Linked DNA regions of Aminivibrio sp.. The protein of the gene in region 1 interacts with the protein of each later gene in a pairwise test. Links are inferred from orthologs where the notes say so. Each region holds a gene or a part of one and is shown on either strand. Other genes may lie near its edges.

Region 1 (15,441 bases):
GACGATGACCTTGTAGTTCTTCAGGTCTTCCATGGACATTGCGCCGCCGGTCCGGTTCACTGCCGCCACAAGGGCTTCACCGATAGGGCCGTTGTAGAAGGCGTCCGGCCCGTCGCTTGCCAGAAGCCTGAAGGCCTTGGCAAGTTCAGGTTGCTTCAGGATGGAGCCGGTCTCCGCCGGAAGACCGCCGGGAAGGAATACGCTGTCCGGGCTGTATTTGCTCAGCTTCTCGAATTCATCGGTGATAATCTGAGTCTGCATGGGATGAACCTCGAAGCCCTCCTCTGCCAGCCGGATTGCCGGAGCGGCCACTTCGGCGAAGGACATGGTGCCGTACGTGTCAAGGGCGGTGAAGATACCCTTCACGATGCCGGGTACGCCGACCGCCTTGCCGCCGAGGACCGATTCCTTGGCTTTTTTCGAAGCCTCGGAAGCGTACATGTCCTTCGTTGCGGACAGGGGAGCCACTTCACGGTAGTCCAGCTCCACCACCTCGCCGGTCTTGGCGAACCGGATGGTGGAAAATCCGCCGCCGCCGATGCCGGAGGCATTGGGCTCCACCACGTTGAGGGCGAGCATTGTGGCGATGGCCGCATCGATGGCGTTACCGCCCTTCTGCAGAATCTCCACGCCGGCCTTCGACGCAAGTTCATGGGCCGAGGACACCATGCCGTTTCCCGAGTAGACTTCCTTCACGTCCGCAGCAAAGGCGGACCCTGCCACCAGGAACAGCGCAAGAACTGCCGGTGCAATAATTCTTTTTCTCACATAAAACACCTCCCTGTAATGTTGTGTGTTCATGGTTCTCCGTAAGGAAAATCCTGTCGCCTGTCCGTTCAGTGATTTTTCCGGGAATCACCTCACCTTCCATTATACCGGAAAAATCTTTACTGTTTTGCAGAGGCCAGGAAAAATCCCACACCCTTTTCCTCGAGATCGGCGAGACGGGGAATTCCTTCGACGGAGACCCCCCTCTCCTCGAACAGGATGTCGAGGTTCTCGAGGAGGGAAAGGATGGATTCGGCGTGTCGTCCCACCCTGTACTCCATGGTTTGTTTTCCGTCGTAGGGAATGTACAGCCTCCCCAGTTCAAACGCCTTGACATAGGCCTTGTCGACCCCGGTGAGAGCGAGCCGTTCGTCCGTCTTTCCCCGGAGCCTTCCCTGGACAGGGTTTCCCGTTTCCATGAGGATCGGCATGGTTTCGGTGTAATCGCCCCACTCCCGGTGGGTCAGCCCCCGCAGGTTCTTCGGCGAAGGCTCAAGCCGGATGGGGATCCCCTTCCCTTCCAGGTCCATGGCGGTCATGGCGGCAAGCTCCATGCTTCGTTCATGGGCCACGATGGCGTTCACCACCGGGTATTCGGGGGAGGCCTCGTGAAGGTCGACGGAAAGGTCGGCCTTTTCCCTCCGGACAAGCTCAGTTAGGGCATATGCAAGGCGTTCAGTAAGCGAACCGTCCGGGACGCCGGGATAGCACCGGTTGAGGTTCCCCCGCTCTTTGCCGGGAAGCTGCTGTCCCGAGGCAGGATGAATGTAGATGTCGGGGGCCGGCCATTCGAGGACGGTGTTGGTCAGGCGGGATCCGAAGCGGAACGTCCGCCTGCTCCCGTCGGCGGTGGTGAAGGAGATGCTCCGGGGATGGGCTTCCTGCGGAGAGTTGTGGGTGAAACCCATGATATTCGCCTGGGGAATGACGACCAGCCGGCCCTTCGTGACTTTCGCCCGTTCGAGAAACAGGGTTGCTGTCATCATGGACGCCGGTTCGGTGGGGTGGGTGCCCCCGAGGATCAGCACGGTACCGCCGGGCTGTGCTCCTTCCTGGATGTAGACGGGAGTATCCGCCGGTGTGCCCCTGATGCCTTCGGACCATTCCGAGAGCATATGTTTCTCAAAGCCCGGGGCGGGAACAAAGAGATCATCGGCCCACATGGCCCGGAACTCCACCGCGGCGAGAGCCGAGAGGCCGAGAGCCAGGGCGAGAAGGAGCGCTGCTGTGAAGGGGGATCCTTTCAGCTTCATCTTCCTTTCCTCCCTACTTTATCATCAGCAGGCGGAGGACCAGCGGAATGACCACAAGTGCCGCGGTGGCCTGTTTCCAGAAGTCCTTCTCCCGAAACTGGCAGCTCACTACCAGGAGAAGAATGAAGAGGACGATAGCTCGATAAACATATGTCATGGCCTTTTCCTCCTAAGGCAGCAGGCCCATGATGGCGTTCGCGTTGAGGATCACCACAATGGCCCACCCGGCGGTGACCACCGCCGGTACGATGCAGAACTTCAGCACCTTGAAATAATTTTCCTCGCCGACGACCTGGGCGGCGAAAATGCCTGCCAGGGCCGTGGGGGGCATGAGGTCGCCGAGGCCCGCAAGAAGGCTGAGCGCCGAACCCACCATGATTTCATTCTTTCCGAGCAGGGCGAGAAGAAAGGGAACCCCGAGGACAGATGCCGCTCCGAAAGCCGAGACCGCTCCGAAAAGGGGAATCGATGCGGCCATGCCGAGGTACATGAGCCAGGCAGGCAGGGCGAGGACCGACACCACGATGAACCCCTGGACGCCGGTAAGGGTCATTATCTGGATGAACATTCCCACCCCCATCAGGATTCCGAGCACGGGAACGGCATCATTGACGGCCTCCCGGGAGGCTTCGAGAAAATTCAGCCGTCTTCCGGTGAAAAAAGCGGACAGGGCCGCAAGAAGAAAATTCACCGGCATACCGAGGGAGGGCCAGATTCCCGGAAGGAACTGCTCTCCCGTCATGAGGACGGTGAGCAGAATCACCGGGAAAACGAGTCTGAAGGAAAGGGGGACGGCCTCCATCCGGCGCAGTTCTTCCTCGAGGGCGTTTTCATCCCCGGCACCCTTTTTCAGGTGAGGATAGACAAGCACAAGAGAGGAAAAGATCGCCAGGGGAACGGTACAGACAAGAAGAGGGAGGGCGAAACCCACGTAGGGCATGTCGATGCCGCCGCCTATGATCATGGCGGGCACGTTCACCGGAGGAGCTATCATCCCGTAGATGGCCCCCATGGCGATGGCGGCCGCAGTCTTCACTGCGGGGACGCCGAGCTTGATCAGGACGGGGGCGACAAGGGCGCCTGTGGTGAGCACCGCTGCGGTGGAGGACCCGGTGATCATGCCGGGAACCATGATGATGACCATAAGTCCGAGGCTGAGGAGGAGGGGCCTGTTTCTGAACGTGCGGATAACCCACGCGGCCAGGCTTTCGAGAAGACCCGTCTTCTGGACGGACTTCATGAAAATCATGGCCGTGGCGATGATGAGAATGGTATCGAGATAGCCGAAGGTTCCCTCCACGAAATGCCTGACGGGGAACCCCTCCCCCGCGGCAAGGGCTCCCACTGCGGCGGCGGCTCCAAGGGCGACGGCAATGGGGAGCTTCAGGGCAAATGCCCCAAAGACAAAGCTCCCCACCATCGCCAGTGCATACAACCCTTCAGGAAAGAACCAGTCCATGGCGGGAGTACCGTCCGCCTACCTGGCGGAAATTCCCCACTCCGAAAGGGTTTCCCCGAGGGGAACGCTTATTCCGTTTACGTTGGGAGCGGTGAGGATCTTCACGTTTTTCCCCTCCGTCAGCTTCTCGAAGATACCGTCTTTGTTGCCTCCGTCCACGACGATGATCCTGTCTCCCCAGGGCACTGCGGTCTCGATGAAGGCATCGGAAAGAGTGCCTCTGCGGCCTTCTCCGCCGATATGCATGACGAGGACCTTCACTCCCTGGTCCTTTGCAGCCTTCAGCAGCGAGGTCACCCGCTCCACTTCCTGGTCCTTGTTGATTCCGGCGGCGCCGAGGCCCTTGGAGCTGCCTCCCACCACAGCCACCAGGACCTTCCAGCCGGCCAGCGCATCGGCCTTCAGCAGGGGCTCGCTGTCTGCATCGATCTTCATCTTCCGAAGGACCACCCTTACCATCATGACGTCGGGGCTCTGCCCCGCCGAGGTGAGCACCACGTCCGCCGCGAAGGCGGCCCCCGCCGCCGAAAGTACCAGGAGCGCCGTCAGCGCAATAATCATTCTTTTCATGTCGATTCCTCCTTCTGTCTGTCAACGGATAGATACATCTTTAGATTCTGGATAAAGTGTACCCTTTTACAGTTTTATGTCCATATTTCTTATCATTCTTTTCGGCATAAACGGAAATACTGCATTCTGTGGTACTATTCTGGGCGAAGCTCCATCGTCAAAAGGAGGTTTTTATGCTTTCCGTCAACTTCAGGAGCGTCAAGGGAATGCTGGGGTTCTTTTTGGTTCTGCTCGCAGGGGCTATGGTCCTTTTCCCCGTTCTCATCGGGATACTCAGTTTCCGGGACTCCTGGCTGCATACGGAGCGGGACATGGCACAGGCCCTCGGCATGCAGGCTGATTTCATCAGAAAGTGGTTCGTCTTCCACCAGAACACCGTCCGGTCAATTTCCCGCCTCTCCTCGGTCAATGCGCGGGATCTTGTCGGCATATACGATGATTTTTCGTCTTTTGAAAGGTCCAATGCCAATTTCGAATCCCTTTCTTACGTGAATACGTCAGGCTTCCCCCTGGTTCACAGCGACATGGAGGGTCCTGGAAATACGGGGATTTCCGTCGCCGACAGGCCATACTTTATCGCCGCGGCGGAAGGACGGGAATATATCACCGGAATAATCACCAGCCGAAGCTCCGGTCGTTCCGTGGTCGTCATTTCCGTTCCTCTTATGGGAGATGACGGTTTTCAGGGCCTGGTGTTCGGATCGATCTCCCTCGACACGATTCTTACCGCTCTCATGACCACCCCCTTTCGCAGCACAGGCAGTTTTCTGCTTTTCGATCCCTCGGGCGACGACTCGGTGTTTGAAAGCTACGGCATATCCCGGGAGGAAGCATCGCGCTTGGGAACGCCGCAAGGAGGACTTGCCCTGTATAGGAGAAGCGACGGCAAAAGGTGGCTCGCGAAAAGCACGAGTCTTCCTGAATACGGAATGACCCTGGCAGTCCGCATGGAATTCCGAGAATTTCTCGCTCCCTACCTCACCGGCCTGGCCTATTTCGGTGGAATATCGATTCTCCTTATGGCTGCCTCCTTCCTGATCTCCGCTGCGCTTTACCGTAAGGTGAACTCCTCGCTCTCCCTTCTTCTCGAAGCAGTGGAAAGGACAGGGGACGGAAAATTCTCTCCCCTTGATCCGCAGATGCTGGAGAAAGCCCCCCTTGAGATGAAAAAACTGGGGCAGGCTTTCAACGCCATGGCGAATTCATTGAAGAGCAAAACGGAAGAACTGGAGTTCAGATCCTTCCACGACGAACTGACGGGGCTGTACAACCGGGCCTTTTTCGACGACGCCCTTATCCGCTTCGGAACGGGGCGGTTCGACCCAGTCACGGTGGCGATGTGCGACGTGAACGGCCTCAAACTGGTGAACGACACCCTGGGACACAAGGCTGGAGACGGTCTCCTCAGGGCTGCGGCGGATGTTTTGCGGAAAAGCGTCAGGAAAAGCGACATCGTCGCCCGCATCGGGGGGGATGAATTTGCAGTCCTGCTGCCCCAAGACGAAAACGGGGAGGCCGGAAGGCGCTTCAAGGAAAAACTGGCTTCAAACATCAGGGAGTACCGGGCCAACGACGGGGCCCTCCCTCTCAACATCGCATGGGGGGTCGCTACGGGAGTGAAGGACGGTCATTCTGTCGAAACCCTTGTCCAGGAGGCGGACAAGGGGATGTACGCCTTCAAGCAGACCCACAGGGCGTCTTCCAGAAAGGATGTCCTGGAATACCTCTCGGAAAGGATTGCCCTCGTCCGGAAGGACTCCAGGGACAGGCACATGGCCGCATGCGCCGCTCTCATGGAAATCTTCGCCGCCTCCCGTCCCGAATTTCCCGCTGAAAAGCGGGACTATCTCGTACGACTCGCCCGGAATCACGACCTCGGGTTTACCGCGATCCCCAGGGAGATTTTCGACAAGCCCGGTCCCCTCACGGAGGAGGAATACGAGGTGATAAAACGTCACCCCGAAAGAGGGGCGTATCTCGTTTCACTCTTCCCGGACATGGCGGACCTGAGGGAGGATATTCTGCTGCACCACCGCTGGTGGAACGGGGCAGGATATCCTGAAGGCGAAGGCGGAGAAACCCTTCCGGAGGGTGCGCGGATCATGGCCGTGGTGGACGCCTACGAGGCCATGACCGGAGACAAGACGTACAGGGACCCGAAGTCGCCGTCGGCTGCGGCGGCGGAACTCCGCCGGTGTGCGGGAAGCCAGTTCGACCCGTACTGGGCTGAGGAGTTCGCCCGGTTTATCCTCAATTTCCACGAATGGGAGGAAAGTATCTCCTGACGCTCCCCGCTCTTTTACCATTGACACACGACCGGACTTCATGACATTATACATTGTTATTTCAAGGGGGATTTTCCCCGAAATGCAACCAGGAGGCACACAATGAGCGAACCGGTACACGCCCTTGATCTATCCTATGAAGAATGGATCGACGTCTGCACGGAAAAATGGGGCCTCCCGAAATATCGGGCGGACCAGTTATGCCGGTGGATTTACGACAAAAAAGTCTTCAACGTCCACGAAATGACTAACCTTTCGAAGGATCTGAGGGACAAGCTTGTTTATGACCTGTTGATCCTCCCCCCCATTCCGGTTAAGGAGGAAACGTCGAAGGACGGCACCAGGAAATTCCTCTGGCAGCTCTACGACGGAGAGAGAATCGAATCGGTGCTCCTCGCCAACGGCAACCATATCACGGCCTGCCTTTCCAGCCAGGTGGGGTGCCCTCTGAACTGTGCCTTCTGCGCCACCGGGCAGTCGGGCTTCCGCCGGGATCTCACGGCAGGAGAGATCACGGGGCAGCTTCTCGCCATGGAGAAACGCCTCGGCACCAACATCGGCAATATTGTCTTCATGGGAATGGGAGAACCTTTCCTGAACACCCGGGCAGTCTTCAAGGCCATTTCCATTCTGAATTCCCCGAAGATGCGAAACATGGGGGCACGGCACATCACCATCTCCACCTCCGGTATCGTGCCGGGTATCCTCGACCTGGCGGAATTTCCCCTGCCGGTCCGTCTTTCGGTCTCGCTCCATGCGCCCAACGACGCGCTCCGGAGCAAGATCATGCCCGTGAACAGAAAGTATCCCCTCGGCCTATTGGTGGACGCCCTCAGAACATACCAGCAGAAGACCGGGGAGAGGATCACTCTGGAGTACGTCATGATCCAGAAGGTGAACGACGAGACGGAGCTTGCCTATGAAACGGCGGCCCTCCTGTCGGGCCTCGGCGTGTACGTGAACCTCATCCCCTACAACCCGGTGAAGGACGTGTACCAGCGGTCCGCTCCCGAAAGAATCAAGGCCTTCGCCGCGGTTCTCACCCGGCTCGGGATCGAAAACGAGATCCGGCGGGAAAAGGGAACGGATATCAATGCGGCCTGCGGCCAGCTTCGAAGGAGGGAATCGGCGAATTGACCCCTCCCAGTCATCCGGGAGGTCCCGCAGTGGCCCTGAGAGACCTCCCCAACGGCGCCTTCGGCCGCATTGTGGAGATGCCGGTAAAGGACGGCTGCGCCGAACGCCTCGAAGCCCTGGGTCTCCGGGTCGGCAAGGTGGTGGGAAAAGTGTCCGGAATGCCCTTTCACGGTCCTGTGACCCTCCAGCTCGACGGCAGACAGATAGCCATCGGGTGGAAGATTTCCTCTTCAGTGCTCGTCGTTCCCCTCGCTTCTTCCGCAGGAGCCGCCAGGCGCCATGAGTGAGACAACAGCGAAAAAACTGCTCCTCGTGGGGAACCCCAACGTGGGGAAAAGTGCCCTCTTCACAAGGATCACCGGAGTTCATGCCGTTTCTTCCAACTATCCTGGGACCACGGTAGGCTTTCTGGAAGGATGGCTCCGCCGGGGAGACGATGTCTGGAGAGTCATCGACGTCCCCGGGGCCTACACCCTCACTCCCACCAACGAAGCTGAAGAGGTGGCCGAAAGGATGGTGGCCGAAGGATGCCACGCCGTGGTGTTGGTCCTCGATGCTACGGCCCTGGAACGAAACCTCTTCCTCGCCTTCCAGATCATGGAGCGCAGGCTTCCCGTGGTTATCGCCCTCAACATGGTGGACGAAGCCCGGCACAAGGGGATCGACATCGACCCTGCCCTGCTGGAAAAGCTGCTCGGCGTTCCGGTGGTCTCCACCGTGGCCGTCTCGGGAGAAGGGATCAGCCGGCTTCTCGACCGCCTGCGCGAAGCCTCTCCGGGCCGGGAGGTTCCTTCCACGAAAGAGGAACGGTGGGCGGCCATAGGGGCGGTTACGGAACAGGTCCAGAAAGTGCGGCACCGCCATCACACCTTCCTGGACAAGCTCGAGGACGCCTCGGTCAACTCCTTCTGGGGGCTCGTCATCGGCGTAGCGGTCATCACCTCGAGCTTCATCGCCATCCGGTACGCCGGGGAAGGCCTCATCGACGGCATCCTCGCTCCCCTCTTCGAAAGATACTGGCTTCCTGTGGTGAATTACGTCTCAGGCTTTTTCGGCGGAACGGGCTTCCTTCATGACATCATCGTCGGCAGGCTGGTGGACGGACACGTTGACTTCGAGCAGAGTTTCGGCATGCTCACCACGGGACTGTACGTTCCCGTGGTCATGGTGCTCCCCTATGTCCTTTCCTTTTACGCCGTCCTCAGCTTCCTGGAGGATTTCGGCTACCTGCCGCGGCTCGCGGTCATCTTCGACGCCCTCCTCCACAGGATGGGACTCCACGGTTTCGCCATCGTTCCCTCCCTCCTGGGGTTCGGATGCAACGTCCCGGGCATCCTCGCCACGAGAGTCCTGGACTCCCGGCGGGAGCGGTTCATCGCCGCGACCCTGATTTCCGTTGCCATACCCTGTGCCGGACTCCAGGCCATGATCATCGGCGCCCTTGGGGGAATAGGGATGAAATGGGTCGCCATGGTCTACGGCACCCTTCTTGTATCCTGGCTTCTCCTGGGGAGAATTCTCCATTCTCTCCTTCCCGGCTTCAGCCCGGAGCTCATCGTGGAGATTCCCCCTTACCGGATACCGTCCCCGAAGGCCATGGGGCTCAAGCTCTGGATACGGATCAGCGGTTTCTTCCTGGAGGCCGTTCCCCTGGTCCTCGGAGGCATTCTGCTGATCAGCCTGATGGACGCTGCGGGGATCACCGACCTTCTCTCCCGCCTGCTCGCACCCGTTTTTTCCGGCCTTCTCGGCCTGCCGACTAAAGCGGCCGGGCCCATCCTCCTCGGAATCCTGAGAAAGGACGTGGCCGTGGGAATGCTGGCAACCCTGGGTCTTTCACCGGCTCAGCTCGTGGTGGCCACCATTACCCTTTCCATGACATTCCCCTGCATCGCCACCTTTATCGTCCTGTGGAGGGAACTGGGAGGAAAACGGATGGCGGCATCCATGGGAATCATGATAGCCTCCGCGCTCATCGCCGGAATATCCGTGAGGCTGCTCCTTTCACTGAGCGTCTAGGCTATTTTTGCCGGGAAGAGAGCCTTCCCCTTTGAGGTTCGTTCCATTATGATTGAAATATCCGCTGAGCGGAAAAAGCGGAATAACGACTCGAAGCAGGAAAGGGCGGTTTCACCATGAAAGAAGACTCCGTGCGGTCCGTAGAACGGGCGTTTCACATTCTCAAGGCCTTCACGAGGGACGACTACAAGCTGACGCTCAGCGAAATCGCGGAAAGAATCGGGCTCCCCGTCACGACGACCCTTCGGCTGGCAGGCACGCTGGAAAGGCTTGACATTCTCACACGTCACGACGACAGGACCTACTCCCTCGGCAACCAGCTCTATATCCTCGGGAGCATCGCCAAGGCAAACTTCAAGCCCCAGCAGATCATCTACCCCTACATGAAGATCATCCGGGACAGCACAAAGGAAGCCGTCTCCCTCTACGGCGTCGAGGGTGAGGAACGGGTCTGCTACGAACACGTGGAAAGCCTGCTCACCATGAGGTGCGTCATGAGGGTGGGCGACCGGGCGCCTCTCTGGGCGGGAGCGGGAGGGAAAGCCCTCCTGGCCTTTCTGGGCGAGGAAGCGATTGAAAGGGAAACCATGAAAGTCCACCCCATTACAGCCACTACTCTCTCCAACGGGGAGGACTTGAGAAAAAACCTGACCGAGATCAGGACCCTCGGCTATGCCATGAGCTGGGGCGAACGGGAGGAGGGCATCCTTTCCATGGCGGTACCCATCTTCAACAGGAAGGGAGAGGTTCTTTTCTCCTTCTCCCTCGCCGGGCCGGCATCCCGCTTTACGGAGGAGACAGCCCTGTCTCTCATCCCCGAAATCCAGCGGATGTGCCGGGAGATCTCCCAGCAGATAGGATAAGAAAAGATCCCCTCCGGACCGGAGGGGATCTTTTCTTTCTATGCTTTTCTACCCGTTACCCCCCGCCCGGCGCAGTAGGCCTTCGCAGTCTCAAGGCACCGGCGGGCATGTTCTTTGTACCCGAACTCCGCCACTTTCTTCAGGTTGGGAAGCTCAATGGAATAGGGCATGGGGGGCATGGCGTTCATTATCGAGGCCACGTCGATTCCTCCTTCGCCCACGTAGGACCGTTCCTCCCTGAGGATTCTTGTCATCTCGTCCCTGTCCGCCGGAATCTCGCACGGAGCGTCGCAGAGATGGCCGAAATGGAACCACTCAGCAGGAAGCTTCTCCAGCTCAGCCACGTCGTCCTGGGCCCTGTGGAAGTGATGAATGTCCACCAAGAGACCGGCATTGGAACGGTTCACAGTCCTGAGGACATCGACCGCGCCCGCCAGAGTTTTCACCGAAGCGATGGGGACGTATTCAAGGTCCACCGTCAGGTTGTACTGTTTCGCAAGGTCGCAGATCTCGGCGAACCTTTCGATGTAATACTCCCTCTCCGGCGTCCAGATACTGCTGATGACGTGCTTTCCCCCGAGTTCCGCAGCTGTTTCCATGGCGGGTTCGTACTTCTTCACGTCCATATTTTCGAACACCCTGGCGAGTTCGATGTCCAGGAGCCTGATGCCTGTATCGGCAAAGACCCGTTTCGTCTCCTCCATCAAGGCCCGGTTCTTTGCCAGGTCGTAATCCGGTTCCCCGGGAAGCCCCATGTAAATCTGCCTCATGCTCACGAAATCATACCCGCAGTCCGCCGCCATGGACGCAATCTCCGCCGGAGACGTATTCAGAACGGTGAGCTGCGCAAGGGAAAACTGGAACTTCATGAACATCATACCCCTTCCTCGTAAGTGATGTCTGGGCACTAAACGCCCTCCCGGGAGCGGATGGCCGTTCCGGCAAATCAAATTTTCCGCTGAATGGAAACGTAATCCGCCTCTAGGAAATGATTCCACAATAAAGAGTAGAAAAGAATTTGTCAATATGTCCGGTGCCGAAGGGATGTTTTTTCGGACACGAAAAGAAAAAACCCGCCCCACAGGGGGGCGGGCCGAAAGTACGTTTACCCTGGAACGGGTCTTTACTTGCCTTGGGGTCTTTCGATGCCGAACTCCTCGGGGGAGAATTTCGCCCCGCCGGCGTCGTAGAGGAGCCATGCGGCGACGGACTGGTTCTGCTTTATGTATTTCTTCGCCTCGTCGCCTGAGATGCCGAGCTTCACGCCGCCCATGGTCTTCGCGAACTCGTCGAACCTAGGGTCCTGGAACGCCTTGGTAAAGGCGGACCGGAGAACGTCAAGAGCCTCGGCGGGGGTTCCCTTCCTCACGAAGGCGCCGAAGAAGGCACCCCAGGGAAGGTAGGGCCTGTACTCTTCGTAGACTTCCGTCACCGCCGGCACGGAAGCGACGCTCTCGATCCTCTCCGAGGAGATCATGGCGAGTCCCCTGACATTCCCCGAGTGGATGAAATTGGCGGCGGCGAGAAGGCCGACGGCCACCGCATCAATATGGCCGCCCATGAGGGCGGTGATGCAGGGGCCTTCGCCGTCAAACTGCATCTTGTTGAACTTCACGCCGTGGATCTTCTCGATCATGGTGGTGGCCACGTAGGGCAACCCTCCGGGGCCGGTGGAGCCCATGGTGATGGTCTTGCCGGATGCGGCGGCCTCGATGAGCTCTTTGTACGAGGTGTAGGGGGAATCCTTGGAGACAATGACTACGCCCACGTTGGCCATCATGAGGAAGACGGGCTCGAACTGGTCATAGTCGATCTGGGAAAGGCCGGTGACCTTGTAGAGGTTCGGGTTCTCGGCGCCGAAGAGAATGCTGTAACCGTCGGCGGGCTGGTTGGCCACAAAGGTGGTGGCGATGGCTCCCGTGGCGCCTGTGCGGTTCTGCAGTATGATGGTCTTTCCGAGATGCTCCTGGACGATGGGGACGATGGCCCGGGACACGTTATCCAGAGCGCCTCCGGCGCCCCACATGATGTACCCCTGGATGTTCTTTTCCGGGTAGGCCCCGAAAGCGGCCCCCGCCAACACACATACCGTCAGCAGCGCAATACTGAGTTTTCTCATAAAACATTCCTCCTCGTATTATTTTTATTCATCTTTTGGTTCTCTCTCTTCCCTGGCAGGAAAAAACTATTTCAAACCTCTCCATTTCCTGTAGAAGGACGTCTGGGACAGGATCAGAAAAACTATGGCCAGAGTCAGGAAGAGGCTGATGGGATTGGTGACGAAGCCCTCGAGGAAGGGCAGAAGCTGGTTCTCCGCTCCCTGCATGGCCCTTCTGTAGTTGGCGTCAAGCATGGGCCCCAGGATCAGCCCGAGGACCATGGGGCCGGTGGCATATCCGTAGAGCCTCATGAAATAGCCGATGATGCCGAAGCCGATCATGTAGAAGATATCCACCACGCTGTTCTGGATGGCATAGGTTCCGATGACCGAGAGGATGATCACCACCGGCATGATGATCTCCTTGGGAATTTCGATGATCCTGGCGAAGGGCTTGATGCTCACGAGGCCCAGGACCATAAGGGCCACGCTTGCGATGGACAGGCAACTCACGATCATCCAGAAGAGGTGGGGGGTCTCTATCATGAGCATGGGGCCCGGCTTGAGACCGTGGATATAGAGGGCGCCTATGATGATTGCCGTAACGGCGTCGCCGGGGATTCCCAGGGTCAGCATGGGGATGAAGGCGCCGCCGATGGCTCCCTTGTTGGCCGTCTCGGGGGCCACGATGCCCTCGTAGGCCCCTGTGCCGAAGGGACGGGAGGGATGCTTGACGGTCCGCTTGGCCTGGTCGTAGGCCAGCAGGGCGGCAACGTCTCCGCCGGTTCCGGGAAGAGCACCGATGAACACGCCGAGAAGGGACGACCGGATGGACAGGGGCAGATACTTCAGGAATGTGCCCCAGTCCGGGATGACCCTGTCAAGGTTCTGCTTCGGCGACTTCTTCCCCGCATTCCTGAACTGGGTCAGGGCCTCGGAGACGCCGAAAAGTCCGATCATGGCCGTAACAAAGCTGATTCCCGCCATGAGGTAGATATTGCCGAAGGTATACCGCAACTCCCCCGTGGAAGGATCCATGCCGACCATGCTCAGGAGCACGCCCAGCGCTCCGGCGGTAATTCCCTTGATGGGGTCTCCCCCGCCGATGCTGCCGATGAGCAGTATGCCCATCACCGCCAGCAGGAAAAAGTCTCTGGGTGAGAACTTGAGGGAGAAATTGGCGACCACCGGCGCCGCCACGGAGAGGACAATAATACCGACGAAGCTGGCGAACACGGAAACGGTGGTGCAGAGCCCTATGGCTTTGCCGGCCTCACCCCTCTGTGCGAGAGGATACCCCTCGATACCCGTGGCTATCGCCGCAGGCGCCCCCGGGATGTTGAGCAGGATGGCGGTGATGGAGCCGCCGTAGACGCCGCCGACGAACACGCCGCAAATCAGGGCGAGGGCACTGTTCATGTCCCACGAAAAAGTGAAGGAGATCAGCAGGGACGCGGCCATGGTCACGGAAAGTCCCGGAATGGCGCCGACCCAGATTCCGGCAAACACGCCCACCCAGATGAGCATCATCATCTCCCAGTTCAGGAAAGGAATGAGAAAATACTGAAGGTTTTGTTCCATATCCGGGCCTCCTTAGGGCAGTATGACCAGGAACAGGTAACGGAAGACCGCCACCAGGACCGCGAGGGAGAGCGCTGATATCAGGAGCGCCCGGACGATGTTCTTCCCTCTCTGAAGATACACCATGCCGATGACCATGAAAGCATAGGATGAAGCCACGAAATGGAGCCTTGGCAGCGCAAAGCAGTACGCCACGAGCAACACCATCACGACCACCACGTCAACGGGAAGAAGATACCCGGCCAGGGTCGCCGCCGCATCGGGCTTTTCCCTCCGCAGCGCTTTAAAGAAATTTACGGCGGAGCACACCATGATCAACGTGGAGGCGAGCTTCGGAAACACCGAGGGAGATGAGTATTTCCCGCTCGTCATGTCGAGGGCGAAGTAATATCCGAGAGCGCCGATGAGAAACATTATGACGGCTATGCCAAGTTCGCCGGGCTTTCTGCGCGCCTCGGGAACGTATTTCGAGAGATCCTTCACGGTTCCGCCCGGTTCTTCTGCCGATCCTTCAGCCAAAAATTCCCTGGATTCTTCCATCTCTGTGATTCACGTCCTTCCGTTGCGGCTGCCCGATCCCTGTCTCCAATATCAAGAGGGGATGGACCGGAACGTGGGTTCCGGTCCATCCCCGATTATACACGACCGGACACTATTTTTTCGGTTCGGGGATGTTGAACTCGGCGGGTGATTTTTTCGCTCCCCCGGCGTTGTAGATAAGCCAGCTTGCCGTTGACTCGAACCTGTCGAGGAACTTCACCGCCTCCTCGCCCGTGGCGCCGTTCCGGAAACCGCCGGAATTCTTCACGTACTCCTCGAACCGGGGTTCCGCCATGGCCTGGGTGAAGGCGTCGCTGAGCTTCGTCACGATGTCGCCGGGAGTCCCCTTCTTGACGAAGACGCCGTAAAAAGGCCCCCAGGGAAGGTACTGGGCGTACTCGGGATAGATCTCGGTTATGGCCGGAACTTCGGGAAGCTGGGGCACTCTCTTCGTGGTGAGGACCGCAAGGCCGCGAAGCCGTCCGGCTCTGATGTACTCCACCGACGTGGAGAGGGCCAGGGGCATGACATCGGCGTGGCCGCCCATGACCGCCGTGGCGCCGGGACCGTCGCCGTCGAACTGGATGTAGTTGAAGTCCGTGCCGTGGATGTTTTTCATCATGGCACCGGCAACGTAGGGAAGGCCTCCCACGCCGGAGGTTGCCATGCGGATCTTCTTCTCGCCCTTCGCCGCCTCCACAAGCTCCTGCATAGTGTTGTAGGGGGTTTCGGGGTTGACGCAGATGACCACTGCGCCCTCCACCGCAATGACGATGGGCTGGAGGTCATGGAAACTCAGAGGAGAGAGGCCAAGAACCCGGTATGTGGCTGGGTTTTCCGCACTGTAAAGCAAGGTGTAGCCGTCTGC
Region 2 (15,348 bases), on another replicon or contig:
ATGCTCACCGGGCTTCCCGAAAAACAGACCGGGGAAACCTCTTCCGGCGGCCAGGATCCGATGGGGCAGCAAGTTTCCTCTCCGGACAGGGCCGTTGATGTCGAATCCCTTATAGCATCGGTGACCACACCTATTTCCGTGCTCAACGGGGCAGGTGTGTCAGGACTCGGAAAGGAAGTCGCCACAGCGCTCCAGAAAATCGGCGTCGACGTGGTGCACATAGGGAACGCAAAACATTTTGATTACCGGACGACCAGTATCCAGGTACCTGAAAAAGGGGCCGAGGCGGTCCAGAAGACAGCCCAGGCACTCGGAGAAATAGCGGGTGTGGGCAGGAACCTTATTTCAAAGAGTTCCGCCGTGCCCCATGTTACAATCATCATCGGGAAGGACAGCGAAAAAGTGCTGCAGCGGCTTGGCGGCCTTGCCCGTCAGTAAGGCAGGACAAACATCGTCTGCATAAACAAAAAGGAGAAGGTGAAAGATTGAAAAACGGAAACCGTCTCAGGGAATTTGAATACCTGTACAACGCCCTTGCTGACAAAAGGGGGCTCGATATCGTGGCCATGGATATGGAGGGAGCGGCCGCCATTTCGGATACATTCGTACTTGTCACGGCCAATTCTGAAATCCATATGGGCACCCTCAGGGATGCGGCTCTCGAGGCATTACATTCAAAAGGTCTCCAGTCCACGGTGGAAGGATATGACAGTTCCCGGTGGCGTCTTATAGATGCGGGCGACGTGGTGGTTCATATCTTCAGCAGGGCCGGAAGAGACCATTACAAGCTGGAAAAACTGTGGGGAGACGCACCGACCTTTCACTTTACCTACGAAGACTGAAATAACAACCAAACGCAGTCGCCCTCCCTCCGCACATTTTTCACCCCTAGGGAGGGGATTGCCGGGCGCATAAGGTGAAGGCGCCCTCCCCAGCAGGGGTGAAGAGATTATCCCCTGAGGGGAGGAGAAACCGACACGGGCGAACGCAGGGATCCGCGGGACTCGTTTGAGCCGTTGTCACTCCCCGGCAATCTGCACCCCCGGCCCAAGCGGTCCCGTCCCCGGCGACATTTCCGCTGGGGTGCGGATTGCCGGGCCGCCGGATTTTTCCCGGGGGTGCGTTTTTATCGAAGAAGATAATGTCCTATAATATATCTTATGTTACGTTGTATGGATTTCCGGGCCGATGCTTTATCCTTCAGAGATTTTTCTGTAGTTTTCGTAAATGGCCAAAAAAGAGTCCACTTTCAGGGACGCACCGCCCACCAGCGCACCGTGAATATCAGGCCTTGAAAGAAGATCCCCCGCATTCGAATCCTTGACGCTTCCTCCGTACAGCACAGGAATCCGTGACCCGCCGCCGAAAGCCTCAAAGGCCAGTTTTGCCGCAAAGGCACAGACATCTTGGGCGTCATCAGGGCTTGCGTTTTTCCCCGTTCCGATAGCCCAAACCGGTTCGTAGGCAAGGATGAGGTCCTGGGCATGTTCCCCAGGTACGGACTGAAAGGCTGAACGAAGCTGATTTTGTACCACCTGGATCGTTTCCCCGTCTTCCCGTTCCTCGAGGGTTTCCCCAAAACAAAGGACAGCCTTCAGGCCTACGTCCAGGGCCTTCCTGAGTTTTTTTGCCACGATTTCATCGCTTTCTCCAAATATGTGACGACGTTCACTATGACCCACGAGGACGTGAGAGCAGCCGGCGGATCGGACCATATCCATGGACACGGCACCGGTGAACGCTCCTCTGTCCTCGAAATAACCATCCTGGGCCCCTGTCGATACGGGGACTTCCGTGAGTGCCTTCAGGACGGACGGGATCGTCAGGTAGGGGGGGAAAAGGCAGATGTGCACGAGATCGCTTCCATACAGCATGCTTCCGCTTATCCGGTCCGCCAGGGAACGGCAAAATGCCTCCCCCTCTTCGGGGAGCATGTTCATCTTCCAGTTTCCGTAGAGATAGATTTTTTTCATGTCCGGTCTCCTCGTGAAATAATTTTTTACTTGTCCGCCAGCAGCGGTAGTATTCCTGGAAGCTGTCTGCCTTCGCAGAATTCAAGACTCGCTCCCCCGCCGGTGGACACATGGGATACTTCCTGGTCGAATCCGAGCTGTTTCGCCGCGGAAGCGGTATCACCTCCGCCGACAACCGTAAGACCGCCGTTTTTTGTGCACTTGGCGACACCTTTCGACACAATCCGAGTTCCCCCGGCAAAGAGTGGATTTTCGAATACCCCCATGGGACCGTTCCAGAGAACTGTTTTGGCTGCCTCCGCCCTTGCAGCGAAGAGCTCCGCCGTCTTCGGACCAATGTCGAGTCCCATGAGTCCCTCAGGAATCTCGTCGGCAGGAACGATCCGCTCTCCCTGGGTCATGTCGAGGGAAGCGCCGGCGACCACGTCGACGGGAAGGAGTATTTCGACACCCCTCCGGGCGGCTTTTTCCATCATTTCAAGAGCAAAATCGACCTTCTCGGCCTCGAAAAGGGACCGCCCGATATTGGCTCCGCCGGCCTTCAGAAAAGTAAAGGCCATACCTCCACCGATAAGGATCGACGTCGCCTTGTCCATGAGATGCTCCACCACCCCGATTTTGTCGGAGACTTTCGCACCCCCGAGGATGAGAACAAAGGGTTTTTTCGGATTCTCGATCACTGCCGTGAGCATGTTGACCTCCCTTTCGAGCAGAAAACCGGCAAAGGAGGGAAGAATGTCCATGATGGCGCTCGTGGAGGCGTCTGCCCTGTGGGAGGCGCTGAAGGCGTCCATGACGAAGACGTCAAAGGGGGCCGACAGGGATTTGGCGAACTTGGCGTCGTTCTCCTGTTCTTCCGGATGATACCGGAGGTTTTCCAGCAGCAGAAGGGTTCCAGGCGCAAGGGAGGCAAGGGCTGTTTCTACCTCCGGTCCGATGCACTCGCCGCAGAAACTCACAGGATGATTCAGCACCTTTTCCGCTACGGGCGCAACGTGGGAGAGGGACATTTCAGCCACTCTTTTTCCCTTCGGCCTGCCGAGGTGAGAGCAGAGTGCTACCCTGGCGTTTGCTTTCAGAAGCGCTGAAATGGTATCTCTGTGAGCCAGAATCCTCGTGATGTCCCCTACTTCTCCGTTTTTGAGAGGAACGTTGAAATCGACCCGGAGCAATACTTTTTTTTCTGCAACATCTTGGTGAGAAAAAACACGCAGTTTCATGGAATATCTTCCTCCTTCGTTATCTGGTGTTCATTTTGTGTTCCTTTTGCCGCTCACTGAAGCTGGACCCATTACCTGTTCGAGTTTTTTCCAGCGGTACAGAACTGTACTTTTACTGATGGGAGGAGACTGCATTTTGCCCAGTTCCTCGAGGGTCACGCTTGGATTGGCGACCCTTGATTTTACAAGATTTTTGAGCACTTCCGGCAGGGATTCGAAGCCGGGTGCCGAAACAGCTGCCCGGGCGATTTCAAGCTGCTTCGTGGCGGCATCGAGGGACTTGCGGATATTCGAAGAGTCGCAGTTTACCAGCATATTGGCTCTGTTTCTCATGGAACGGACAATGGCCTTTTCCTCCATGCGGAGCGACGTTTTCACAAGGCCGAAACCCGCGAGGAGGGTGACGATTTCCTCCTGGTTGCGGAGGGTGATTTCATGCTTGCCCTGTATATACCTCCGGCCGAAAGAGAAGCCGCATTTTTTCAGCATGGCGGCCGCAGTGTGTTCCGTTTCCCTGGAGGGAATCCTGAAACTTAGGTAATAGCCGCTTCTGGGTATGTAGAGGGCTCCGCAGCTTCCCCACAGTCCGCGAAGCCAGTCAGGCCGCTTCCTGTCGAAGCCCGCCATCTCCTCCGTCCGGTCGTGGCGCAGAAATGTGAGCCTTTCAGGAAGGCGGAGAAATACCTTCCCCTTGAGGGATCGGGGAATGTTCAGGAGGGATGGGAAATCGTGGATGAAGCCAAGTTCCCCTTCTCCCCACAGCCTGATCAGTCTGCGGAAAATCCACAGTCTGCCGCTTGAAAGCCGTAACTCGCTTTCACTGCCTCCGGAAGCGGCCATTCCCTGGAGTATGCCGCGGATTTCCCTGACGGCCTCTGCCCTGTTCTTCGGCGGGGCTGTCAGCCATTCATCCCACATGAAAGAAGACAGCGTCTTCCCGATATTGAGGTTGGCCAAGGAGATCAATCCTCTTTCAGTTCACGGCAAAGACGGATCAGGAGATGGGAGAGGGCCTGTCCGTCATGCCTGAGAAGGGAACCGTCGATGATCTGCACGAAATTGCCTTCAAGGAGAAGGCAACCCATGTCTTCCAGTTTTTCCCTGTCCCTGTCAGTTGCCACAAGGGGAACCGCTCCCTCCTTTCCGTACTTTTCCATGATATGGGGAGGAATTTTGCCGGTATTGGCGATGACATAATCAGGGGGTATGCCCATGGTTGACGCTATCCACCCGACGTGATCGGCAAGAGAAAAGCCGTCCGTCTCCCCCGGCTGGGTCATGAGATTGCAGATGTACACCTTCGGGACGGCGGTGTTTCTCAGTCGTTCCGCTACCTTTGAAACGAGGAGGTTCGGGATGACGCTGGTGAAAAGGCTTCCCGGTCCAAGGGCGATTATTTCCGCTTCCTCAATGGCCCTCAGAACGTCAGCGACAGGACGGGCATCGAGGGGCTCGAGCCAGATTTTCCTGATCTCGCTCCCGTGCTCGGAAATGGAAAGTTCCCCCCTGATTCTCTCCCCACCTGCGGTTTCAGCGACGAGAGATACGGCCTCCGTTGTCACGGGGAGGACTCTTCCCCGTATGGCGAGAAGATTGTTCATCTCTTCGACCGCCCGGCGGAAGTCACCATACTGCTCCGATATGGCCAGAAGCATGAGGTTTCCAAGGCTGTGACCGGCAAGGGCCCCCCTGTCGAAACGGAAATCGAGAAGACGCCTCAGGGCGCTGTCGTTTTCAGCCAGCGCCACGATGCAGTTCCTGACATCTCCAGGCGGAAGGACTCCCCATTCCTCCCGCAGCCTTCCCGAGCTTCCTCCCTCATCGGTGACGGTGACGACCGCAACGATATTCCTGGTAAAGCTCTTGAGTCCTCGCAGGAGGGTTGAAAGGCCCGTTCCGCCGCCGAGGGCTGCCACATAGGGGCCCATGGAGAGCCTGTATTCCACGGCCCTTGAAATGGCAGCCTTTTTTTTTCTCGATGAGCCGTAGAATGAGGGAAATTCCGACCGTTCCCTGAAGCGCAGCAGAACGGCCATAATCAGGGCCGTCACTAATCCGAGGATGTAGGCCAGTATGCTGTTCATGATCACCAGCCCTGTTCTCTGGAGATATCCCTGTGCCGTAGGGAGCATGTACTGCCGTAATGCCTGAAATGGGCGGCAAGTCTTTCGGCAACGGCTACCGACCTGTGGCGGCCTCCCGTACAGCCTACCCCGATGTGAAGGTGGGACTTCCCCGTACCGAGATACAACGGAATCACGTGCTCGAGAAAAGAAACAAGTCTTTTCCAGAATTCCTCAGCTTCTCCGGAATTCCAGATGTGATCCTGGACTTTCCTGTCCTGTCCGGAGAGATTCTGGAGTTCCGGCACATAGTAAGGGTTGGATAGGAAACGGACATCGAAGAGGAAGTCGCAGTCCGCAGGAGGTCCGTACTTGAAGCCGAAGGAGGTAAAAATGAGAAAGTCCTGGGAAGAGGGACCGCACACTTCGGAAAGGAGTTTTTTCCTGATGTGGGGAAGAGAAAGGCCCGAGGTGTCCAGAACCGTGTCGGAAAGTTCAAGAATCGGCTTCAGCCGGATTCGTTCCCTGGAAATACCGTCAAGAAAAGTGCCTTCATCATGCAGAGGGTGTCGCCGCCGGGTCGCTTCGAAACGGGCAAGCAAAGCCTTATCCGAAGCGTCGAGGAAAAGAATCCTGACCTCAGGGATCTGGGTCTTCAGAGCCGTGACTGCCGCCGGAAAATCGTCGAGAAGGGTGTCGCCCCGTACGTCCACAACGGCCGCCACACCGTTTCTCACTGCCGCACGGTGCTTCCCCAGGATGACCATCAGCTGGGATAGCAGCGCCGGGGGTATATTGTCGATGGCGAACATTCCCTGGTCTTCAAGTACCTTCAGGGCTGTCGATTTTCCCGCGCCGGACATTCCTGTGAGAATGACGCATTTTTTCACGCCCTGGAATTCACTGTCCATGAAACTGCCTCCGTTCCCCTTCTTCAGGAAACCTGAAGGATCGTTTTCTTATGAAGGAGACCCGCATTCTCCATCCCAGCCCCTGAGAATTTCAACGCCGTGTCTCAGTGCCGCCGCTACGGCGTCGAAACATTCCGTGGCGGCCTTTGCGCTTCCAGGGAGGGATATTATGAGGGTCTCCCCCCGGATGACGGCGTTGCCTCTGCTCAGTATGGCTTTCGGCGTTATCCTGAGGGAAGCCAGCCGCATCGCCTCTCCTATTCCGGGGACCTTTCTTCCGGCGACAGCCTCCAGGGCCTCGGGGGTGACGTCTCTTCGGGAAAAACCGGTTCCCCCGGTGCACAGTATCAGGTGGAGGTCTTTGGAGTCGGCCCAGTCTTTCAAGACCGTCACAATAGATTCATGTTCGTCGGGAACGACAGCCGTTTCGGTCGTGTCGCAGCCGATTCCCCTCAGCCGTTCGACCAGGGCTGGACCTGACGTGTCCTCTCTTTCTCCCCGGCTCCCCTTGTCGCTTACAGTCAGAACGCCCGTTCTGAGCGGCTGGAGAAAAATGGCCCGCAATGAAACGGTAAGAAAACCGCCCCTCTCTCCCCGAAGCATCGGAAAGGGCATGGAGGATGGTACAGCCCGAAAAAGCGCTTCACCGGCGGAAAAGAAGAACTCTTCGGGGAATTCGCCGACGGACAGGACGAAGCCGGCCGAGCCGTCGGGAAGAGATGGGAAACCGCCCGGAGGAAGGAGGAAGAGGTCTTTCTCCGATCCGTTGAATGATGTTCTCCCTGTCGCATTGATGCCGACATAGCAGAGAGTATGGACGAAGAGTTCTCCCCGTTCCTTTTCCAGTATTTCAAGAATCCGCATTGCCGTCCATCCCCTCCGCGATGTAGGTGCCGCTCTTTCCGCCTGTTTTTTTCAGAAGGCGGATTCCTTCGATGACCATGTTCTTGGAAACGCCCTTGCACATATCATACACCGTGAGAGCGGCAACGGACACGCCCGTGAGGGCTTCCATTTCGACACCCGTGACGTCCCTCGCAGCGACGGTACAGGTGATCCTGATCCGGCCCCTTTCTTCCATGAAGAGACATTGCACTTCCGCTCTTTCTATACGGATGCCGTGGCAGAGGGGAATGAGTTCCGGTGTTTTTTTCACCGCCATGATGCCTGCGGTCTCCGCAATTTTGAGGACATCTCCCTTTTTGGAATATCCGTCGGCAGCCAGCTGTTCGCACACTGCCCGGTCAAGGATTATCCAACCTTCAGCCGAAGCGGTACGAAGAGTTTCCGGCTTCCAGCTCACATCAACCATCCGAGGTCTTCCCTCGTCGTCAAGATGGGAAAAGGAAGGTTGGTCCTGCCTGAATGATCCGTCATTCGTCATGGGTTATCCTCCGATCTGGGACATGTGCCGTTCTTCCTGAAGAGAATTCCGCCCCTCTTCCGGTGAAGGAATGCCTGTCTCTCCTCTTTGGGGTTTTCTTGAAACGGCCTTCATAATTCCCTCCCGCAGCGCTTCGGAATCCTTGCCGCGAAGGGCTTCAAACAGGGAAAAGCCGAAGTTGCCGAAAAGACAAGGGCGCATGACGCCGGTAGACGTCACTCTGAGGCGGTTGCAGAGATGGCAGAAATGGTCTGAAACAGCGGAAATGATGCCCACCATCCGTCCGGTGGCGCTGTTTTGAAAATACCGTGAGGGACCGCATATTTCCGACCTGTTGTCCCTCGGGGGGCAGCTCCTCCACAGTGCCGGGTCCGGAAGCCGGGAAAGAATTTCCTCTGCGGGAACAAACTGGGACTGGGACCATACATCCTTGTCCAGCGGCATGAATTCAATAAACCTGATGGTTGCCCCCTTTTCCGCTGCGAACCCTACCAGGGCCGGTATCTCGTCGAGGTTGAAGTTCCGCATGACAACCGAATTCAGCTTGAGAGGAACACCGCCGGACTGCCTGACGGCATCGATCCCCCGGAGGACTCTCTCCAGATCTCCTGTCCTGGTGGTTTCGAGAAATTTGGCATGATCCAGCGTATCAAGGCTTACGTTCAGCGAATCGAGGCCGAGACGGGCGATTCTTTCAGCCCATTTTTCCAGAAGAGAACCGTTTGTCGTGACTGCTATCCTGAGGTTGGGATAGGCCTCTTTCACCGATTCAAGAAAGGGTACGAAACCTTTTCTCACGAAGGGTTCCCCCCCGGTGAACCGTATTTTTCGGACGCCGAGGTCCGTCAGTGCGCGGCACAGAAAAAGCAAATCCTCGTAGGAGAGAATGTTCCCGTGGGGTATCCATTCAATGCCGTCGGCGGGCATGCAGTAAATGCAGCGGAAATTGCACCTGTCCGTTATCGAAATCCGGACGTAATCAAGCACCCGTCCGAAAGAATCCTGAATTATTCCGGCCATCTGTAACCTCCCATGCGGTCCACCATGGCTCTCCATCCTTCATCACACAGCGACTCCAGAAGAGCGGCTATTCCCGGGTGGTTCTCCATGCTCCTAAAATAAACGAGTTCGTAAGGTTCCTCCGCAAGAGGAAGAAAATCAAGGCCGAGAGCGTCGGCGACAGATTTTATTCCCGCCGCTGCGTCGGCGAACCCTCTCAGGACCTTGTTCCCAGCGTCGAAATGGGTGGTGCTGCAGTTTTCGTAGCCGCGCACATTCCCGGGGTCGATATTCTCCATACGGAAAAGAAAATCGAGAAGGACTCTCGTGCCTGCACCGGGCTGACGGTTCACCATCACCACATCTTCTCTCCCGAGATCGGAAACGGAGCGGATTCCCTTGGGGTTTCCCTTCCGCACCATGATGCCCTGCTGCCGGTAGAACACGGGACGGCGGGCAAGGAGAGCATCAGCCTGCGGTCCGAACATTCTTTCAATGTAGGACGTGTTGTAGTCACCTGTTTCCGTGTCGAGCAAATGACATGCGGCAGTGTGGCACTCTCTCCGCGAGAGGGCGGCAAGCCCTCCGAGACTGCCCACTGAACGAAAGATCACCTCTCCGCCCTTTTTTTTGACGAAGGTAGCAATTCTCTCGAACGCCGGGTCATTGGAACCCTGAAACAGAATTCTTTCCTTCCACCTGATATCTCTGAGGAGCCAGAGGTTCACCGTTGAGCCCTTCGATCTTTCCGCTGTTTCCAGGGGGAGGAGAGAAAGCCCGTCGGTTTCGGAAAGAGACCACAGGGCACCGGCACCTGACGGAAGGGCGTAGGCTTTTTTTTCGCCGTCGATTTCCACGCACTTGAAACGCACCCATTCTTCTTTCCCGTAGGATGATGAATAGGATGAAAGCAGGGTAACTTCTTCGGTTCCGGTCGCCCCAATTGCAGCAGGAAGGATGGTCTTTTCGTCGAACTTCCCGCAGTGAAGCAGCTGGAGGACAGGGAAAACAACGGACCAGAGAATGACTGCGTTGGACATGGGAAAGCCCGGCAGGTTGACGGCGAGGCATCCGCCCAGATCGGCCACCGAGGCCGGCCGGCCCGGCTTCATGAGAAGCCACCTGAAGAGAGGTTGTCCAAGGCTCTGCAGTACGGAAAAGGTGTGATCCCGCTCACCCTTTGCAGAACCTGCCCCGATGAGGATAAGATCATACGTTTTTCTTTTTTCCTCGAGGAAGGTCAGTAAAATATCCGGGTCGTCGGGGATACATGGGGCGATTTCCACAGAAAAACCCCAGTTTCGGAAATAGCCCTTGACCAGCATGGAATTGCTCTCCCCCACCTTTCCCGGGGGAGGGTTTTCCAGATCAAGCCATTCTTCCAGCGGAATGATTTCATCACCGGTCGGGATGTAGAGACTTTTCGGCAAGGCCAGTGTCCTGAGGTTTTTCACTCCCGCGGTCGCCAGGAGGGAACAGAGGGCGGGCGTCACCCTGTCGCCTTCCCTGGCGATGACCTGTCCGAGAAAAACGTCCTCTCCGAGGGGGCGGACGTTTTCTCCCGCCACGAGGGATGAGACGACCGTAAGGGTTCCAGTCGTTTTGTCAAGAGTGGTGTCCTCGATCATCACAACACTGTCGAAACGGGGAGATACCTCGCTCCCCGTATTAACCCATTCGTATTCTCCCGAAGGAAGAAATACGGGAGACGAAGGGGTGGCGCCGGCCGTCAGGACCGATGAAAGGGCATAGCCGTCCATGGCCGACGCATTGTAATGGGGAACGTTTCTGCTTGCGGTCACGTCCTCCGCAAGGGTTCGTCCCAGGGATTCGTGAACCGAGACAGTCTCCCCGGGGAGCTGTCGGCATTTTCTCTTGAGTATTTCCCACGCTTTCGAAAGGCTGATATGCATCGTTTCCTTTTCTACCAGAGCCAAATTTCCGCCTCCTCCCCCTGTCTGATGGTTTCATGGGATGCGGAAAGCCTGAACAATCCGTCCGCCTCGGCCAGAGCTTTCGAAAAAGAGGATTTTACGGGAAAGGGGAAGGCTCTGCCGTTTCTCAGAACGCAGGGGATAAATTCTTCGATACCTGTATGACCGAACACCGGTTCCTGTACCGGAACGAGAACCCGCTTCCACGGTCCCGCCGGTTTCCCCAGGAGAAGAGCGTTCAGAAGGGGGATAAGGACTGTGTACGCCGAAATGAAACATGAAAAAGGGTGTCCCGGAAGGCCGAGTACAAGTTTTCTGTTATCCTCCGTACCCGCAATCAGGGTAGGTTTGCCGGGTGACATGAGAATCCCCCTGACCAGAAGTCCCGGAGGAGGAAGGTCTTCGAGAATGGACGAGCAATGATCTCTCATGCTGACCGATGAGCCGCCGCTGATCGCGACCACGTCGCATTCACGGAGTGCCTCCCTGACGAAAGCGGCGAGAGCGTCTCTCGTGTCTTCAGCTATTCCGTAATTCCTGACGGAGTGGCCTTCTCCGATGAGGAGGGCCGAGAGCATGGAGGCATTCACGTCTCTAACCTTGCCTGCAGGAAGCGTGACTGTTTCGGGAGGCGCTATCTCGTCTCCCGTGCTGATTATTCCCACCGTCAGCCTTGCCGTGGCGGCCTCTCTGACGCCGGCCATTGCAAGAAGACCGGCAGTTCTGAAGTCAAGCTTCTGCCCGGCTTTCAGCAGGGTATCCCCAACAGAAAACTCTTCGCCCGCCTGGACGGTATTTTCCGCCCTTTGGACGGCCTTTTTCACCTCTATCCAGTTTCCGGCGTTTTCCGTATCCTCCACCATCACGACAGCATCCGCTCCGTCGGGCAGGATACCCCCGGTATGAATAAGGGCGCACTCTCCCCTGCGGATTGAAAGGGAAGGAGCAGAGCCCATGGGTATTTCACCTGCAAGGGTCAGGTAGGCGGGGCTGCCGGGGGCGGCGCCAAGACAGTCGGCGCTTACGACGGCATACCCGTCCCTGGTGCTTCTCGGGAAGGGCGGAAAGTTCTCGTCCGCGATCAAAGGTCTGCTAATCCGGCCGGAACAGGATTCCACAGGCACGGGAACCTCCTCCCCCTTCCAGGGAAAGCGAAGGACGGCTGAAACATGATCAAGCGCTGTTTCTCTTGGGGTGAGGGCTTCGACAAAACCGGCCACGATAAATTATGCTCCTTGGGCGATCAGGGTCAGCGCATGCCGACGACGAATACCGGAAATCCGGCTTTTGTCAGTTTATCGGCCAGATTGTCCGCTGCCTTTCTGTCGTTTCCTGCAGGCACAGTGACTCTGAAGTAAGTTTTTCCATTGACCAGGGCCGCTGTGATGACAGAAGAAAAACCGGCCTTGGCTGCCTGCTGCCTGACCGTTTCTGCCCCCTCCCGTGCGGTGAATGAGCCGATTTGAACCCCCCATCTGCTCTTGGCGGCCGAAGGTGCCGGGCTCTGGACTGCAGGCTGCTTTGCGGAAGGTTTGGACGAAGATGCGGGAGGAGCCTTCGGCGCTGGCTGGGCCGAAGGAGGCGCCGCCACCGGGGAACTCTTCGTTCCGGCTCCTTCCGGAACGAAGACGACAGGCCGGCTGGATCCTACGGGAGCAGCCAGAACGGCCTGGTTATCGGTGGCAGGGGGCCGGGAAGGTGTCGCCGCCTTGCCGCGCGAAGAAGGTTGTTGTGGTGTTTCCTGTCGTGCAGCTGCCGGCACCGTGGGAGCAACGGGTGAATACCCTGGTGTTTTGGGTCCCGACAGGAAAAAAAGTTTCACGCCTACTATCAGAAGCCCGACAGCCACCAGGCCGATGACCGGGAGCATGATATCCCCGAAAGGAATCATGGAGCGTTTTTCCTTGAGTCTTCTGCTCTCTCTCGTGGACATTCAAATCCCTCCTTTGCCTGTAGAGCGGCTGGAACAGAAAAAGTCCGAACTTCGCCTGTTCCTGAGAAACAACAATCCCGAAACAAAAGGCAGGAATCCTTTTCAAGACTCCTGCCTTCAGCATGTTTGAACGAACAGGATATTCCGGTCAGAGGAATCCATTAAAAGGATTGTACAGAAAACGGGGTTATTTCCCGTTCTTCCGGCTTTTGCGGAGGATTGACGGAATATCGTAAGGGTTCTTCGGGACTCCGCTCATGGTAAACAGGTCTTCATCCTGGGCCGGGAGCACTTCAGTTTCCTCGAGCACTACTCCGGCAGTTTTCGTCTTCGGGGCTGTCTTGGGAAAATTGGTGACCGTCTTTCTTTCCTTTTCCGAGGAAAAACCGGTAGCGATGACCGTTATCTGTATTTTGTCGGACATTTCCTCGGAGACCGTGTGACCCCAAATGACGATCGCATCTTCATCCGCCGTTTCCGTGATGATCTGTGCCGCTTTTCGGATTTCATGAATCCCGAGATCCGACCCTCCTGTAATATTAAAGAGAATTCCTTTCGCGCCCTTCATGGGGATGGACATGAGCGGAGACTTAATCGCGGTCTTCGCGGCGATTTCCGCCCGGTTCTCCCCTTCTCCCGAGCCGATCCCCATGATGGCGGACCCTGCGTTCTGCATCACTGTCCTCACGTCGGCAAAGTCCACATTGATAAGGCTGGGTTTCAGAATAAGGTCGGTAACCCCCTGAACTGCCTGACGGAGAACTTCGTCTGCGAGACGGTAGGCATCGGCATGCTTTGTTTTTTCGTCAGTCAGTTCAAGAAGGCGGTCATTTTCGACCACGAGAAGGGCGTCCACTTTTTCCTTGAGGGTGGCTATACCCGTCATGGCCTGTTTTCTCCGGCGGTTCATCTCGAAGGAGAAGGGAAAGGTAACAACAGCGACAACGAGCGCTCCCGCTTCTTTCGCTACTTCCGCGATGATGGGCGACGCTCCGGTTCCGGTGCCGCCTCCCATGCCTGCGGTAAGAAACACCATGTCGGCTCCCGTGACCACTTCCCGTATCTTGTCAATAGATTCCTTTGCGCTGTTCAACCCCACTTCGGGGTCGGAGCCCGCTCCCAGTCCCTTGGTCAGCTTTTCTCCAAGAGTTATTTTCGTCGTGGCCTGGGAAAGCTGAAGAGCTCCCACGTCTGTATTGGCGGAGATAAAGTGGACTCCTGACACTCCGCTCCTGATGATGTGATTCAGGGCGTTTCCGCCGCCGCCGCCGACGCCGATGACCTTGATTTCCTCCCGGTGGGGTCTCGGAGTATCATTAACCTGAAATACGTGTTCCATTTTCTTGTCCTCCCCAATTGCGGAATGCGGCTCTAGAAAAGCTCTTTGACAGATTTTTTCAGGTATTCCATAAGACCACGAAGTCCTTCACCCTGGGAACTGCCCTGTTTTCTGGGCTGTTTTGTCCCTGTAAGCCCCGGCGAAATAATGGAAGAGCCTGAGCGAAGCTGGGACACGGGGGTCTCGATGAAACGGTACGGATTTCTTTCCTTGCTGGTCATATACCGCACGATCCCCGCTGCTGTAGTATATTCACAGTCATTCCTTCCCGGAGGCATCTGGTACATGTCAAGGGGTTCGGCGATCCGGACGGGAAGATTAAGAAGCTCGGAAGCGAATAGTTCGATTCCCGGCGTTTTGGCCACGCCCCCCGAAAGAACGACCCCTGCTGGGAATATATGCATCGTGTATTCGGAAAGCTGGTGGAGTACATGTTCCCCGAAAAGCTCCTCCAGCCTGCAGTTTACCACTTCGGAGGCTTCGTGAACGTTGAAGGTTTTTGTTCTTCCTCTGACGTCGACGTCCAGTTCCTGCTCTTCGTCATCAGGGGAAAGAGAGACCATTTTCTTGATCTCCTCCGCCTTGCTTATGGGAATTTTCATCACGTAGGCCAGGTCATTGGTTATATGATCCCCGCCGATGGGGATGATGGACAGCTTGACCGGGCGGCCGTCTGTATAGAGGGCGACACCCGTGGTTCCGCCGCCTATACAAAGAGAAATAACCCCAGCCCTCGTTTCTTCGTCGGTCAGTGCCCCGAGGGCACTGGCAAGGGATTTGATGACCAGTCCGTTAACCTCCACCCCGGCGGTTTCGACACAGTTTATTATATTCTGGACCACCGTTGTGGGAATTATTACCGACTGCAGTTCCATTTCAAGCCGGATCCCCGTCATGCCGAGAGGGTCGTCAATTCCCGAATTTCCGTCAATGGAATATTTTACCGGAATGGTATGAAGGGTAACCCTGTTTGAAGGAATGGAAAGCTCACTCTGGGCCGCTTCGATAACTCTTTCCACATCCGAGATGGATACCTGGCGGGGAGTCCTGCCCAGGGAGATCATTCCCCTGGACGTTACTGATGCCACGTCTATGCCGCTGAACGAGACGGTAGCTTCCGAAATTTCGAAACCCACCATGTTTTCCGCGTCCTTTACCGCTTGGCGTACAGAGCGGACCGCCTGTTCCAGGTTAATGATCAGGCCTTTTCGTATTCCCTGAGACGGAGCGAACCCGACACCGATTATCTGAGCTTCCTGGAAACGGGAATCTCTTTCCGCCACTACAACGGCGATTTTGCTCGTGCCGAGGTCCAGCCCGACGAGAATTTCCGGCTCTTTGTACACTTATCTCCCGCTCCCTTCCTGACCGCCGCCGGCCACATTACGGACAATGATTCTGTCGGTGTAAGTGGTATCTATTATAAGGTCTCCACCGGAAAATTGTAACTGGTGAAGAATCTGCGAGACGGCGGAGGATATTTCTTTCCACCGTGCCTGGTCACCCCGGATGAGGATCCGCACGGTCCTGTCCCTGTTATTCAGATTCAGACGGAGAAGGTAGTTTCCTTCTCTTCTGGAAATTTCCACTTC

The links.
Region 2: the proteins of rlmN (region 1) and ftsZ interact in binary tests that used the Escherichia coli proteins (3 or more experiments, as listed by UniProt). The link is inferred for Aminivibrio sp. from one-to-one orthologs.

The regions. Positions count from the first base shown.
Region 1 is NZ_JAESIH010000047.1:62,956-78,396, forward strand. The notes cover bases 5,468-8,454. They hold rlmN (23S rRNA (adenine(2503)-C(2))-methyltransferase RlmN), read left to right. Parts: upstream 5,468-6,437; coding sequence 6,438-7,472; downstream 7,473-8,454. Other genes in these bases: JMJ95_RS07130 (diguanylate cyclase), read left to right, coding at 5,468-6,335; JMJ95_RS07140 (ferrous iron transport protein A), read left to right, coding at 7,502-7,759; JMJ95_RS07145 (ferrous iron transporter B), read left to right, coding at 7,752-8,454. Also shown: ggt (gamma-glutamyltransferase), read right to left, coding at 1-768; JMJ95_RS07110 (succinylglutamate desuccinylase/aspartoacylase family protein), read right to left, coding at 888-2,021; JMJ95_RS07115 (hypothetical protein), read right to left, coding at 2,035-2,178; JMJ95_RS07120 (SLC13 family permease), read right to left, coding at 2,191-3,480; JMJ95_RS07125 (DUF6305 family protein), read right to left, coding at 3,499-4,050; more of JMJ95_RS07130, read left to right, coding at 4,224-5,467; more of JMJ95_RS07145, read left to right, coding at 8,455-9,491; JMJ95_RS07150 (IclR family transcriptional regulator), read left to right, coding at 9,608-10,354; JMJ95_RS07155 (TIM barrel protein), read right to left, coding at 10,393-11,223; JMJ95_RS07160 (tripartite tricarboxylate transporter substrate binding protein), read right to left, coding at 11,478-12,473; JMJ95_RS07165 (tripartite tricarboxylate transporter permease), read right to left, coding at 12,540-14,033; JMJ95_RS07170 (tripartite tricarboxylate transporter TctB family protein), read right to left, coding at 14,046-14,573; JMJ95_RS07175 (tripartite tricarboxylate transporter substrate binding protein), read right to left, coding at 14,686-15,441.
Region 2 is NZ_JAESIH010000037.1:29,441-44,788, reverse strand. Bases 11,681-14,574 are described here. They hold ftsZ (cell division protein FtsZ), read right to left. Parts: upstream 13,757-14,574; coding sequence 12,605-13,756; downstream 11,681-12,604. Other genes in these bases: ftsA (cell division protein FtsA), read right to left, coding at 13,789-14,574; JMJ95_RS04430 (SPOR domain-containing protein), read right to left, coding at 11,734-12,417; JMJ95_RS04435 (molybdopterin molybdotransferase MoeA), read right to left, coding at 11,681-11,704. Also shown: JMJ95_RS04490 (LCP family protein), read left to right, coding at 1-438; rsfS (ribosome silencing factor), read left to right, coding at 486-842; tpiA (triose-phosphate isomerase), read right to left, coding at 1,194-1,973; pgk (phosphoglycerate kinase), read right to left, coding at 2,000-3,193; DNA-binding protein WhiA, read right to left, coding at 3,224-4,150; uridine diphosphate-N-acetylglucosamine-binding protein YvcK, read right to left, coding at 4,156-5,277; RNase adapter RapZ, read right to left, coding at 5,280-6,167; JMJ95_RS04455 (MogA/MoaB family molybdenum cofactor biosynthesis protein), read right to left, coding at 6,216-7,031; cyclic pyranopterin monophosphate synthase MoaC, read right to left, coding at 7,018-7,551; GTP 3',8-cyclase MoaA, read right to left, coding at 7,555-8,571; JMJ95_RS04440 (substrate-binding domain-containing protein), read right to left, coding at 8,559-10,487; more of JMJ95_RS04435, read right to left, coding at 10,475-11,680; more of ftsA, read right to left, coding at 14,575-15,102; JMJ95_RS04415 (hypothetical protein), read right to left, coding at 15,103-15,348. UniProt on the Escherichia coli protein: Essential cell division protein that forms a contractile ring structure (Z ring) at the future cell division site. The regulation of the ring assembly controls the timing and the location of cell division.